One region of the Clostridium perfringens genome, then DNA from elsewhere that is predicted to be linked to it. Evidence: a T-box and tRNA genes for the amino acid it is inferred to sense, from the RefSeq annotation. Region 1 holds a T-box; the other regions hold tRNA genes.

Region 1 (4,662 bases):
TTACTAATGGCTTTACTTAAATTAGAAAGGGATGACTTTTAGAGTGTATAGAATAAGAGATTTAATTGGTCTTAAGGTTTTTGATTCTAATGGAAAAAAGGTTGGAGTAGTTTGTGATCTTGCAATAGATTATTTTAATGGGAAAGTCATGGGCTTTATAATAACAAAAAAATTATTTTCAAAAAGAGATTATGTGGACTTAACTAATGTTATTTCTTTAAGCGATACTATTATGACAGAAGGGGTACATGTACATAGAGGGTTAAAATTTAGCGAGATAAAAAACTTTGATCTTATAAATAAGGATGGCCATATGATAGGAATATTAGAAGATATTTTAATAGATTACGACTTTTATATAAGAGGACTAATAGTGGTAAGTGGATTAGTTGATAAATTTAAAAATGGAAAGCGAGTTATACAATTAAAAGAAACTATTTTAGGAGAAGAAAGCATTTTATTTTTTGGCAATAAAAATATAAATATGAGAATGATTCCAAGAAAATATTTTGGCGAGGTAAATTAAAAAAGGAGGAGTAGGAATGTTTAGAGCTTTAAAAGATAAAAAAAGATTTATAAGAAATTTAATATTAACATTTATAATTTTTTTATTTATATTCCTTTTATATCAATTTGAAGCTTTTAGAGACATTATTTTTATAGTGCTTGTATCAGGGATTTTTGCATATATTCTTAAGCCTCTATATAGATTTTTATGTGAAAGAACAAAAATAAATAAAAACTTTTTAGCTATGTCTATAGTACTTAGTGTAATTTTTCTTATATTATTTTTTTTAACAGTTCTAATTCCAAGTATGTTTAAAGAAGGGGAAAGTTTTGATGGTTTAATAAATGGTATAGAATTCTTTATAAATGATTTGATTATGAAGATGAAGTTTATGGAATTAGGGATTTTTGATGTTATTGAAGCTCAAGTTACTGAAAAATTAAATATATTATTAGTTAGTTTTGCAACTAGTATTATAAATAATTTAATTAGCTTTTCAGAAAATATTTTAGCTTTTGCTGTTATACCTGTATTAGCATATTATTTTTTAGCCTATGGAGATTTATTATCTAATAAATTTTTATATTGCTGCCCAATAGAGAAGAGAGCTCTATTAAAAAATCTAGGGAGAGATGTTGATAAAGTCTTAGGTAAATATATTTTAGGGCAATTACTTTTAAGCTTATTAGTTGGAGTTATGACATTTATAGGTATGCTTATACTAGGAATAAAGTTTCCTCTATTATTAGCGTTTTTAAATGCGTTACTCAATATTATACCATATTTTGGAGCGGTTTTAGGAGCAATACCTGCAATAGTTGTAGCATTAGTAGAAGGCCCAAATAAAATTTTGTGGGTTATATTGACTTTTTTAATAATTCAACAAATTGAAGGAAACTTAATAGCACCTAAAATTACAGCTGAGAGTATAGATATGCATCCAATATTAATCATAATATTACTTTTGATTGGAGAGCAAATAGGAGGGCTTTTAGGAATGGTTTTTATAGTTCCTATAGCTGTTGTGATTAAAGTTCTATTTGATGATTGGGATTATTATATGTTTTTATGATATTTTAGTATTAGATTAAATCATAGTTATTAAGAAGTATGATATATTTTTTTATAGTTAAAAAGTTTTAGATATTAATAAATATACATAATAATATTATTTTAATAGTATTTTATATAAAAATAATATTTAACTTAGTAGATAAATAATCATAAAATATATAGGAATACATAGTAATTTAATAAAATAGATATTAATACAGTTGGCAATTATATTGACAGGTAAAGAAATTTTTTTTATAATTTGCCTATAATAACTTAATGAAAAGCGTTGACGAGAATGAGTAGGCATTTATCTTTTAGTCAGAGAGGAAGTGGTTGGTGAGAACTTCTTAAAAGAGATGTTGAAGCTATCTTTGAGCTATAATTTTTAGAGTGATGTAGTTTTACATAATTAGGGTGGTACCGCGGAGCATAGGATTTCGTCCCTTTTAATTAGGGGTGAGGTGTTTTATGTTCTTTTTTTATGTGTGAAACTAATTATAAAATAAAAGAATATCTAGGCTAAGTAGAGGGTTTAATCTTATTTTATAATATATGATTAAACTTAAAGGCTAAAGGATAAATACATAAAATTTGGAGGAATAAATTATGAAATTCATGGGAGCAAATGAATTAAGAGAAAAATATTTAAGCTTTTTTGAAAGCAAAGATCATTTAAGATTACAGTCATTTCCGTTAGTACCTAAAAATGATAAGAGTTTATTATTAATAAATGCAGGTATGGCACCACTTAAACCTTATTTCACAGGTTTAGAAGAACCACCAAAAAGAAGAATAACAACTTGCCAAAAGTGTATAAGAACTGGTGATATAGAGAATGTTGGTAAAACATCAAGACATGGTACATTCTTCGAAATGCTAGGAAACTTTTCATTTGGAGATTACTTCAAATCAGAAATAATTCCTTGGGCTTGGGAGTTTATAACAGAAACTTTAGGAATTCCAAAGGATAAATTATATGTAACTATATATTTAAATGACGATGAAGCTTATGATATTTGGACTAGTAAAACTGATGTAGATCCAAGCAGAATATTCAGATTAGGAAAAGATGATAACTTCTGGGAAATAGGGGTAGGTCCTTGTGGTCCTTGTACAGAGATTCACTTTGATAGAGGAGAAGGAAAGGTTGAAACTGTAGAAGAATTCTTAGAAGCTTCAGATGCTGATAGAATAGTTGAGTTCTGGAACTTAGTTTTCACTCAATTTGATAAAGATGAAGAAGGAAACTACAATGAGTTAGCTCAAAAGAACATAGATACAGGTATGGGCTTAGAAAGAATAGCTACAATAATGCAAGGTGTAGATAATATCTTCGAAATAGATACAGTTAAAAACATATTAAATAAAGCATGTGAATTAACAAATGCTAAATATGGAGAAGATAAAGACAAAGATGTATCATTAAGAATAATAACTGACCATGGAAAAAGTGTTACTTTCTTAATATGTGACGGTGTTCAACCATCAAATGAAGGTAGAGGATATGTTTTAAGAAGACTTATTAGAAGAGCTGCTAGACATGGAAGACTTTTAGGAGTTAAAGGTATATTCTTAAATGAAATGGTTGATGCTGTAGTTGAAAATTACGGTGAAGCTTATCCAGAATTAAAAGAAAAAGCTGATTACATTAAGAAAATAATTAAATTAGAAGAAGAAAGATTTAATGAAACAATAGACTCAGGTATGGATATACTTATGAGCTATATTTCAGAAATGGAAGAAAAAAATGAGAAAGTTTTATCAGGAGCTAAAGCTTTCAAATTATATGATACTTATGGATTCCCTCTAGAGCTTACTCAAGAGATATTAGAAGAAAAAGGATTAGAGTTAGATATAGAAAACTTTAATAAGGAAATGAAAGAGCAAAGAGAAAGAGCTAGAAATGCTAGAGGAGAAAGTAGCTACATGGGAAGCGAAGAAAGTCCAGTAAACAAAGTGGATGCTTCAATAGTTACTGAATTTGATGGATATGTTAATTTAGAACTTAACTCAAAAGTTATAGTACTAGGAAATAATGAAGAATTTAAATCTGAACTTAAAGAAGGTGAAGAAGGATTCTTATTAACTGATAAAACTCCTTTCTATGCTGAAATGGGAGGTCAAGTTGGAGATAGAGGAAATATAACTTCAGAAACTGGAATGGCAATAGTTACAGATTGTAAGAAAAATGTTGGTGGAAAATTTGTTCACTACATTAAGGTTATAGAAGGTAGCTTAAAAGAAGGTCAAGAAGTTAAATTATCAGTTGATGCTTCAAGAAGATCTAACATATGTAAAAACCACACAGCTACACACATGTTACATGAAGCTTTAAAAGAAGTTTTAGGAGACCATGTAAATCAATCAGGTTCATATGTTGATGAAGAAAGATTAAGATTTGACTTTACTCATTTTGCAGCTTTAACAGAAGAAGAATTAGAAAAAGTTGAATTATTAGTAAATGAAAAAATAATGACTGTATCTGTAGTTGATACAAAGGAAATGTCATTAGATGAAGCTAGAAATAGTGGAGCAACTTGTCTTTTCGATGAAAAGTATGCTGAAAAAGTAAGAGTTGTTTCAGTTGGAGATTTCTCAAAAGAATTATGTGGAGGAACTCACGTAGCTAACTCAGGAGAAATTGGATTATTTAAGATAGTTTCAGAATCAGGAGTTGCTGCTGGAATAAGAAGAATTGAGGCTGTTACTGGAATAAGCGCATTAAAATTCATGGAACTTAAAAATAATATGCTTAAGGAAGCTGCTTCAATGCTTAAGTGTAATGAAAAAGATATTGCTAAGAGAATAGCAGCTCAAGCTCATGAATTAAAAGAAAAAGATAAAGAAATAGCAGAACTTAAAGCTAAATTAGTTCAAGGTGCTGAGGATGATATCTTAAAAGACAAAGTTGAAATAAACGGAGTTGAATTAGTTACAGCAGAATTAAAAGATGTTGATGGAAATTCATTAAGAGATTTAGCTGATAAAGTTAGAAATAAATTAAATAATGGAATAGTTGTTTTAGCAAGTGACAATGGTGGAAAAGTAAACTTAGTAGCTATGGCAACTAAAAATTCATTAGCTAATGGAGTTCATTG
Region 2 (4,662 bases), 1.1 Mb from region 1:
ATAGCTACGACACTTATTAATATATATAAAACAGTACTAATTAACATACCTAATATAGTACTTCTCTTAACATTTTTTTCAGGATCTTTTATTTCTCCTCCTGCTACAGATGCAGTTTCTAAGCCCATAAATGCCCATAAAGTTAAAGATGCTGCTACAGGAATAGTTGAAACACCCTTTCCTTCTGGAAACATTGGTGTTAGGTTTGACGGATCAAAGTAAATTAATCCAACAACTATGAAGAATATAAATAATAAAACTTTAAAAACAGTTATTACTGAAGCTACTCTACCTGCTAACTTTGTTCCTCTTATATTTATATATGTACAAATCCATAAGATAGACGAACAGAATAAGAAACCTATTATTGGTGAATTAGTTAAACTTGTTATAACTTCACCTAAATAAGTAGTAATAACTATAAAAATAGTAGCATTTCCAATCCAAGATCCATTCCAATAAAGCCATGCAGTCATGAATCCCATAAAGTTTCCGTAAGCTAGTCTAGAGTATTCATAAGTTCCTCCTGTCTTTGGAATCTTTGAACCTAAGTTAGCAAACGTTAATGCCAAAACCAAAGAACCTAATCCCGTTAATAACCATGCCATTATAGTTGAACCAGGACCAGATACACTAGCTAAACTGGCTGGAAGCATAAATATCCCAGATCCCATCATGTTACCAACTACTAAAGCTGTAGCAGTAAACAATCCTATTTCCTTTTTTAATTTAGGTTTTCCCATTTTTAATCCTCCTAAAAGCGAATAAATCCAAAACATTAATTTTCACTATATAAAAATTAGTTTGTACTATTTCAATAATTTTATATAGTATATATAACCCCAATTAAAATTTTTAAATCCCTTACTTTGCTCATTGTAATATAAGTTCTATGTAAATTAACATAAATAGAACTTTAATTATTTAAAGAAACTCTAATAAAAATAACTATATAACTTTAAATCGCTAAAGTTTAAAAATTATTTTAATAAGTATAATTTAAAGTATATATAAATAAAATGCTACTTATAGAATATTATCTTATTACTTTATTTTGAACTTATTACTAGCCCTTAGATTCTCTTAATATAAAACTTATAACAATAATCAAAATTTAACTTTCATAAATAATTATAAATAAAAACATGATTATTTTCTATAAAATATAAGTATTTATGCATTATTTTTTGTAAAAATACTTTAAACTCAGTTTACATATATTTACTTAATTATTGTTCAAATATATGCTTAATTGTATTAAGCTTTTTATTTTTTCCATATATTATGATCTTTTTAACCTCTATAATATTATAATGAATATGAAAAATTAGAGTCATCTTTTAAAAATGACTCTAAAATTACAACAATATCTTAAGGTTTTGCTAAATAAGCACTATGAAATTTAATTATAAATAGTAATTGTATTGATCCTAAATATACTATTATCAATATCTTAGATAGAAATATACTCTTATTTACAAAATAAAAAAGCTATGAACTTTGTTCATAGCTTTAATGGTGGAGGTAAGGAGATTCGAACTCCTGACCCCCTGCGTGCAAGGCAGGTGCTCTCCCAACTGAGCTATACCCCCAAAAATGGTGGACCTTCAGGGACTCGAACCCCGGACCTACCGGTTATGAGCCGGTTGCTCTAACCAACTGAGCTAAAGATCCATATTACCTGGCAACCACCTACTCTCCCACACAGTCTCCCGTGCAGTACCATCGGCCTCAATAGGCTTAACCTTCGTGTTCGGAATGGAAAACGGGTGTTACCCTAAAGAGCATCATCACCAGATGACATGTATATGTTATCAAATCTCTAATAATTTGTCAACATATTTTTGAAAGTTTTTGTTCTTTCAAAATTGCACATATTTAATTTACTATATTTGGTCAAGCCCTCGATCTATTAGTATCGGTCAGCTGAACATGTTACCATGCTTACACCCCCGACCTATCAACCTTGTGTTCTTCAAGGGATCTTACTAGCTTACGCTATGGGAAATCTCATCTTGAGGTTGGCTTCACGCTTAGATGCTTTCAGCGTTTATCCATTCCCGACTTAGCTACCCAGCTGTGCTCCTGGCGGAACAACTGGTACACCAGAGGTCAGTCCATCCCGGTCCTCTCGTACTAAGGACAGCTCCTCTCAAATTTCCTACGCCCGCGACGGATAGGGACCGAACTGTCTCACGACGTTCTGAACCCAGCTCGCGTGCCGCTTTAATGGGCGAACAGCCCAACCCTTGGGACCTACTTCAGCCCCAGGATGCGACGAGCCGACATCGAGGTGCCAAACCTCCCCGTCGATGTGGACTCTTGGGGGAGATCAGCCTGTTATCCCCGAGGTAGCTTTTATCCGTTGAGCGATGGCCCTCCCACGAGGTACCACCGGATCACTAAGCCCGACTTTCGTCCCTGCTCCACTTGTGGGTGTCGCAGTCAGGCTCCCTTCTGCCTTTGCACTCTTCGAACGATTTCCGACCGTTCTGAGGGAACCTTTGGGCGCCTCCGTTACTTTTTAGGAGGCGACCGCCCCAGTCAAACTGCCCACCTAACAATGTCCTGTGACCAGATTCATGGCCGCCAGTTAGAATTTCAGTACTGTCAGGGTGGTATCCCAAGGTTGACTCCACCAAGGCTGACGCCCTGGTTTCCTAGTCTCCCACCTATCCTGTACAGACAATACCAAAACTCAATGCTAAGCTACAGTAAAGCTCTACGGGGTCTTTCCGTCCAATCGCGGGTAGCGAGCATCTTCACTCGCACTACAACTTCGCCGGATTTACAGTTGAGACAGTGCCCAAGTCATTACGCCATTCGTGCGGGTCAGAACTTACCTGACAAGGAATTTCGCTACCTTAGGACCGTTATAGTTACGGCCGCCGTTTACTGGGGCTTAAGTTCACACCTTCGCTTGCGCTAAGTGTTCCCCTTAACCTTCCAGCACCGGGCAGGCGTCAGCCCCTATACATCAGCTTACGCTTTAGCAGAGACCTGTGTTTTTGCTAAACAGTTGCTTGGGCCTATTCTCTGCGGCCTACTCTCGTAGGCACCCCTTCTCGCGAACTTACGGGGTCAATTTGCCGAGTTCCTTAACTGTAATTCTTCCGCCGGCCTTAGGATTCTCTCCTCACCTACCTGTGTCGGTTTGCGGTACGGGCACTACTTCTCTCTCTAGACGCTTTTCTTGGCAGCGTGGAATCATGTACTTCGGTTCCGTGGAACCTTCCCCATCACGCCTCAGCATTATGAGAGCGGATTTGCCTACTCTCACTACCTAAACGCTTAGACTAGCATCCAATAGCTAGCACACACTATCCTCCTGCGTCACGCCATCGATAATAACGATGGTAGTGGTACTGGAATATCAACCAGTTGTCCATCACCTACGCCTTTCGGCCTCGGCTTAGGTCCCGACTAACCCTCAGCGGACGAACCTTCCTGAGGAAACCTTAGGTTTTCGGCCTGTGGGATTCTCACCCACATCTCGCTACTGATGCCAACATTCTCACTCGTAACCAGTCCACCGCTCCTTACGGTACGACTTCAGCCCGGTTACGACGCTCTCCTACCGCTTGAACATAAGTTCAAGCCCGTAGCTTCGGTGGTAAGTTTAGCCCCGTTACATTTTCGGCGCAAGATCTCTCGACTAGTGAGCTATTACGCACTCTTTTAATGAATGGCTGCTTCTAAGCCAACATCCTAGTTGTCTTAGAAATCTCACATCCTTTCCCACTTAACTTACACTTTGGGACCTTAGCTGACGATCTGGGCTGTTTCCCTTTTGACCACGGATCTTATCATTCGTAGTCTGACTGCCGAGCTCAAAGTATGTGGCATTCGGAGTTTGATAAGGTTCGGTAAGCGCTATGCCCCCTAGCCCATTCAGTGCTCTACCTCCACTACTCATACTCGACGCTAGCCCTAAAGCTATTTCGGAGAGAACCAGCTATCTCCGGGTTCGATTGGAATTTCTCCGCTATCCACAGCTCATCCCATGCTTTTTCAACAGCAACGTGGTTCGGTCCTCCACGAGGTTTTACCCTCGCTTCAACCTGGCCATGGATAGGTCACCCGGTTTCGGGTCTACGGCATGCAACTAGTCGCCCTATTCAGACTCGGTTTCCCTTCGGCTCCGTACCTTAAGTACTTAACCTTGCTACATACCGTAACTCGTTGGCTCGTTCTACAAAAAGCACCTCATCACCCTCATAAGGGGCTCTGAGCGGTTGTAGGCACACGGTTTCAGGTTCTATTTCACTCCCCTCCCGGGGTTCTTTTCACCTTTCCCTCACGGTACTGCTTCACTATCGGTCATCAGGTAGTATTTAGCCTTGGGAGGTGGTCCTCCCTGCTTCCCACAAGGTTTCACGTGTCTCGTGGTACTCTGGATCATAACTCGTGGTCTTCTCGTTTCACTTACAGGACTATTACCTTCTACGGTGGAACTTTCCAGTTCTCTTCAGTTACAATAGCCTCCACTTTTATGTTATGTCCACAACCCCGGAAACAAGTTTCCGGTTTGGGCTCTTTCCCTTTCGCTCGCCGCTACTAAGAAAATCGATTTTTCTTTCTCTTCCTCCAGGTACTTAGATGTTTCAGTTCCCTGGGTTACCTTCATTAAGCTATGTATTCACTTAATGATACATGGGGTTT
Region 3 (4,662 bases), 510 kb from region 1:
ATCTCTGAAGTTTTTGTTTTTTTATATATTACACAAAGCCTTATACATATTAATTAATTATAATGAAAAATTTTTATACATATTATAATCTTTAAATATTTAGACAATAGAAAGGAGCTTTATATATGAAAGAATTAATTAATTTATATTTTCTTTTTATAAAATTAGGATTTATGAATTTTGGAGGGGGATATGCTTTATTTCCAATATTACAAAAAGAAATAATTGAAAAAAGAAATTGGATTACTAATGAAGAGTTAATGGATTACTATGCAATTGGTCAGTGTACCCCAGGAGTAATTGCAGTAAATACAGCCACATTTATAGGTCATAAAAGAAAAGGAAATCTAGGAGGAATACTAGCAACCCTTGGTTTTGTTACTCCATCATTAATAATGATAACAATAATTGCTACATTTATTGGAAACTTTTCAGATCTTCCAATAGTTAAGAATGCCTTTGCTGGGATTCGTGTATGTGTAGCAGTATTAATTTTAAATACAGCAATAAATTTAATTAAGACATCAGTAATTGATATTAAAACATGTATTATTTTTGTATTAGTAGCTGGATTTTCTATATTTACAGATATATCTCCTGTTTTATATGTAATAATAGCAGGAATAGCAGGAATAGTATTAAGATCAATTGGAGGTAAAAAGAATGATACTAATTAGATTATTTTTAGAATTTTTTAAAGTTGGTCTTTTTGCCGTAGGCGGTGGAGCTGCTACTATACCATTTCTATATAATATTTCAGATAAAACACATTGGTTTACTCATACTGATCTTGCAAACATGATTGCAATATCTCAATCAGTACCAGGTGCTATGGGAATCAATATGGCAACTTATGTTGGTTATGCAACCTATGGAGTTTTAGGTGCCATTACCTCAACCATAGGTATTATAGTACCTTCAATAATTATAATTTTAATTGTAGCGAGAGTCTTAGCAAAATTTAAAGAAAATAAAAGAGTGGCTGATTGTTTTTATGGATTAAGACCAGCATCAACAGGTCTTTTACTTGCGGCAGGCTTTGAAATAGTAAAAATATCAATATTAACTTTAAATAAATATGCAGAAACACATAATATTACAGATATATTATCAATTAAAGCTTTAATATTAGCAGGAATTTTATTCTTTTTTATAAGAAAATATAAAAAGTCACCAATTTTTTATATTATTGCCTCAGCCATAGTAGGTATAATATTCAATTTTGCTAAATAATAAAGAAAAAAATAAATAATAATTTATCAGTAAAAGGCATTTATTATTTTAAAAGATAAAAGTATTAAAGAAACTTATTTTAATAATAGGATTCTTTAATACTTTTTCTATTTTAAGCTATGTTTTAATTAGTAGAATTTAAATGAAATCTATAAGAAATAATATCTAAATAATTGATTTTAAGTTGTTATTCGACTTTAAAATATAAAAAAATACATTTTAGAATCTTCAACTGAACCAAGTGTATCTATAGATAAAAAAGAGAGAAAAAGTATGAAATTAGAAGAAAAATAAAAATAATTATGTTAAATGGAAATGATTATATTAAAAGGAAGTTATAATTGTGATATCATAAATATCGTCATCAAGAACAAACAAGAAACGCACTACAAGATGACAATGGTCTTTGAAAATTAAACAGAAGATATTAACATAAACCAGCAATTCTTTTATAAGTAATATGAGTATAGATTAAACTTTTAAATTGAGAGTTTGATCCTGGCTCAGGATGAACGCTGGCGGCGTGCTTAACACATGCAAGTCGAGCGATGAAGTTTCCTTCGGGGAACGGATTAGCGGCGGACGGGTGAGTAACACGTGGGTAACCTGCCTCATAGAGTGGAATAGCCTTCCGAAAGGAAGATTAATACCGCATAATGTTGAAAGATGGCATCATCATTCAACCAAAGGAGCAATCCGCTATGAGATGGACCCGCGGCGCATTAGCTAGTTGGTGGGGTAACGGCCTACCAAGGCGACGATGCGTAGCCGACCTGAGAGGGTGATCGGCCACATTGGGACTGAGACACGGCCCAGACTCCTACGGGAGGCAGCAGTGGGGAATATTGCACAATGGGGGAAACCCTGATGCAGCAACGCCGCGTGAGTGATGAAGGTTTTCGGATCGTAAAGCTCTGTCTTTGGGGAAGATAATGACGGTACCCAAGGAGGAAGCCACGGCTAACTACGTGCCAGCAGCCGCGGTAATACGTAGGTGGCGAGCGTTATCCGGATTTACTGGGCGTAAAGGGAGCGTAGGCGGATGATTAAGTGGGATGTGAAATACCCGGGCTCAACTTGGGTGCTGCATTCCAAACTGGTTATCTAGAGTGCAGGAGAGGAGAGTGGAATTCCTAGTGTAGCGGTGAAATGCGTAGAGATTAGGAAGAACACCAGTGGCGAAGGCGACTCTCTGGACTGTAACTGACGCTGAGGCTCGAAAGCGTGGGGAGCAAACAGGATTAGATACCCTGGTAGTCCACGCCGTAAACGATGAATACTAGGTGTGGGGGTTTCAACACCTCCGTGCCGCCGCTAACGCATTAAGTATTCCGCCTGGGGAGTACGGTCGCAAGATTAAAACTCAAAGGAATTGACGGGGACCCGCACAAGTAGCGGAGCATGTGGTTTAATTCGAAGCAACGCGAAGAACCTTACCTACACTTGACATCCCTTGCATTACTCTTAATCGAGGAAATCCCTTCGGGGACAAGGTGACAGGTGGTGCATGGTTGTCGTCAGCTCGTGTCGTGAGATGTTGGGTTAAGTCCCGCAACGAGCGCAACCCTTGTCGTTAGTTACTACCATTAAGTTGAGGACTCTAGCGAGACTGCCTGGGTTAACCAGGAGGAAGGTGGGGATGACGTCAAATCATCATGCCCCTTATGTGTAGGGCTACACACGTGCTACAATGGCTGGTACAGAGAGATGCAATACCGCGAGGTGGAGCCAAACTTAAAAACCAGTCTCAGTTCGGATTGTAGGCTGAAACTCGCCTACATGAAGCTGGAGTTACTAGTAATCGCGAATCAGAATGTCGCGGTGAATACGTTCCCGGGTCTTGTACACACCGCCCGTCACACCATGAGAGTTGGCAATACCCGAAGTCCGTGAGCTAACCGCAAGGAGGCAGCGGCCGAAGGTAGGGTCAGCGATTGGGGTGAAGTCGTAACAAGGTAGCCGTAGGAGAACCTGCGGCTGGATCACCTCCTTTCTAAGGAATACATCTTAGGACAACTAAGATGACAATGAATTCTGGATAATATCTCTGTTTAATTTTGAGAGACTAAATTCGACAAAATACTACAAAAAAGTATTGACAACGAAAAAGTTTCTTGATAAAATAATATGCGTTGTGAGAGCAACGATTAAATATGGGGGTATAGCTCAGTTGGGAGAGCACCTGCCTTGCACGCAGGGGGTCAGGAGTTCGAATCTCCTTACCTCCACCATATGTGGGTCTATAGCTCAGGTGGTTAGAGCGCACGCCTGATAAGCGTGAGGTCGATGGTTCGAGTCCATTTAGACCCACCATTGTTCTTTGAAAATTGCACATAAATTAATATAGAAACAACAAGCCAAATTGGCAAAACCAATTTCTATTCTTTGTAAAATGAGAACTATAACTAATATAGGTCAAGCTACAAAGGGCGCATGGTGAATGCCTTGGCATCAGGAGCCGATGAAGGACGTGATAAGCTGCGATAAGCTTCGGGTAGGCGCACATAGCCTGAGATCCGAAGATCTCCGAATGAGGAAACTCACATGGGAAACCCCATGTATCATTAAGTGAATACATAACTTAATGAAGGTAACCCAGGGAACTGAAACATCTAAGTACCTGGAGGAAGAGAAAGAAAAATCGATTTTCTTAGTAGCGGCGAGCGAAAGGGAAAGAGCCCAAACCGGAAACTTGTTTCCGGGGTTGTGGACAGAACATAACGATTGGTAGGACGTAATCGAAGAGAACTGGAAAGTTCCACCGTAGAAGGTAATAGTCCTGTAGATGAAACGGGAAATCAATCAGTTCTGATCCAGAGTACCACGAGACACGTGAAACCTTGTGGGAAGCAGGGAGGACCACCTCCCAAGGCTAAATACTACCTGATGACCGATAGTGAAGCAGTACCGTGAGGGAAAGGTGAAAAGAACCCCGGGAGGGGAGTGAAATAGAACCTGAAACCGTGTGCCTACAACCGCTCAGAGCCCCTTATGAGGGTGATGAGGTGCTTTTTGTAGAACGAGCCAACGAGTTACGGTATGTAGCAAGGTTAAGTACTTAAGGTACGGAGCCGAAGGGAAACCGAGTCTGAATAGGGCGACTAGTTGCATGCCGTAGACCCGAAACCGGGTGACCTATCCATGGCCAGGTTGAAGCGAGGGTAAAACCTCGTGGAGGACCGAACCACGTTGCTGTTGAAAAAGCATGGGATGAGCTGTGGATAGCGGAGAAATTCCAATCGAACCCGGAGATAGCTGGTTCTCTCCGAAATAGCTTTAGGGCTAGCGTCGAGTATGAGTAGTGGAGGTAGAGCACTGAATGGGCTAGGGGGCATAGCGCTTACCGAACCTTATCAAACTCCGAATGCCACATACTTTGAGCTCGGCAGTCAGACTACGAATGATAAGATCCGTGGTCAAAAGGGAAAC

What was found. A T-box is a leader RNA that pairs with one kind of tRNA and senses whether it is charged. The one in region 1 lies ahead of alaS (alanine--tRNA ligase), so its partner is inferred to be a tRNA-Ala.
Positions count from the first base shown of each region.
Region 2: it has a tRNA-Ala gene. The T-box ahead of alaS (alanine--tRNA ligase) is inferred to sense a tRNA for this amino acid. The anticodon was not compared.
Region 3: it has a tRNA-Ala gene. The T-box ahead of alaS (alanine--tRNA ligase) is inferred to sense a tRNA for this amino acid. The anticodon was not compared.

Region 1 is NZ_CP065681.1:1,303,099-1,307,760, forward strand. It holds gene I6G60_RS06435 (PRC-barrel domain-containing protein) at 44-526, shown strand; gene I6G60_RS06440 (AI-2E family transporter) at 543-1,580, shown strand; T-box leader at 1,842-2,012, shown strand; gene alaS (alanine--tRNA ligase) at 2,171-4,662, shown strand, end outside.
Region 2 is NZ_CP065681.1:232,377-237,038, forward strand. It holds gene I6G60_RS01210 (APC family permease) at 1-743, opposite strand, end outside; tRNA gene I6G60_RS01215 (tRNA-Ala) at 1,517-1,592, opposite strand; tRNA gene I6G60_RS01220 (tRNA-Ile) at 1,598-1,674, opposite strand; rRNA gene rrf (5S ribosomal RNA) at 1,680-1,798, opposite strand; rRNA gene I6G60_RS01230 (23S ribosomal RNA) at 1,893-4,662, opposite strand, start outside.
Region 3 is NZ_CP065681.1:795,614-800,275, forward strand. It holds gene I6G60_RS04070 (chromate transporter) at 126-677, shown strand; gene I6G60_RS04075 (chromate transporter) at 664-1,233, shown strand; rRNA gene I6G60_RS04080 (16S ribosomal RNA) at 1,714-3,226, shown strand; tRNA gene I6G60_RS04085 (tRNA-Ala) at 3,389-3,464, shown strand; tRNA gene I6G60_RS04090 (tRNA-Ile) at 3,470-3,546, shown strand; rRNA gene I6G60_RS04095 (23S ribosomal RNA) at 3,647-4,662, shown strand, end outside.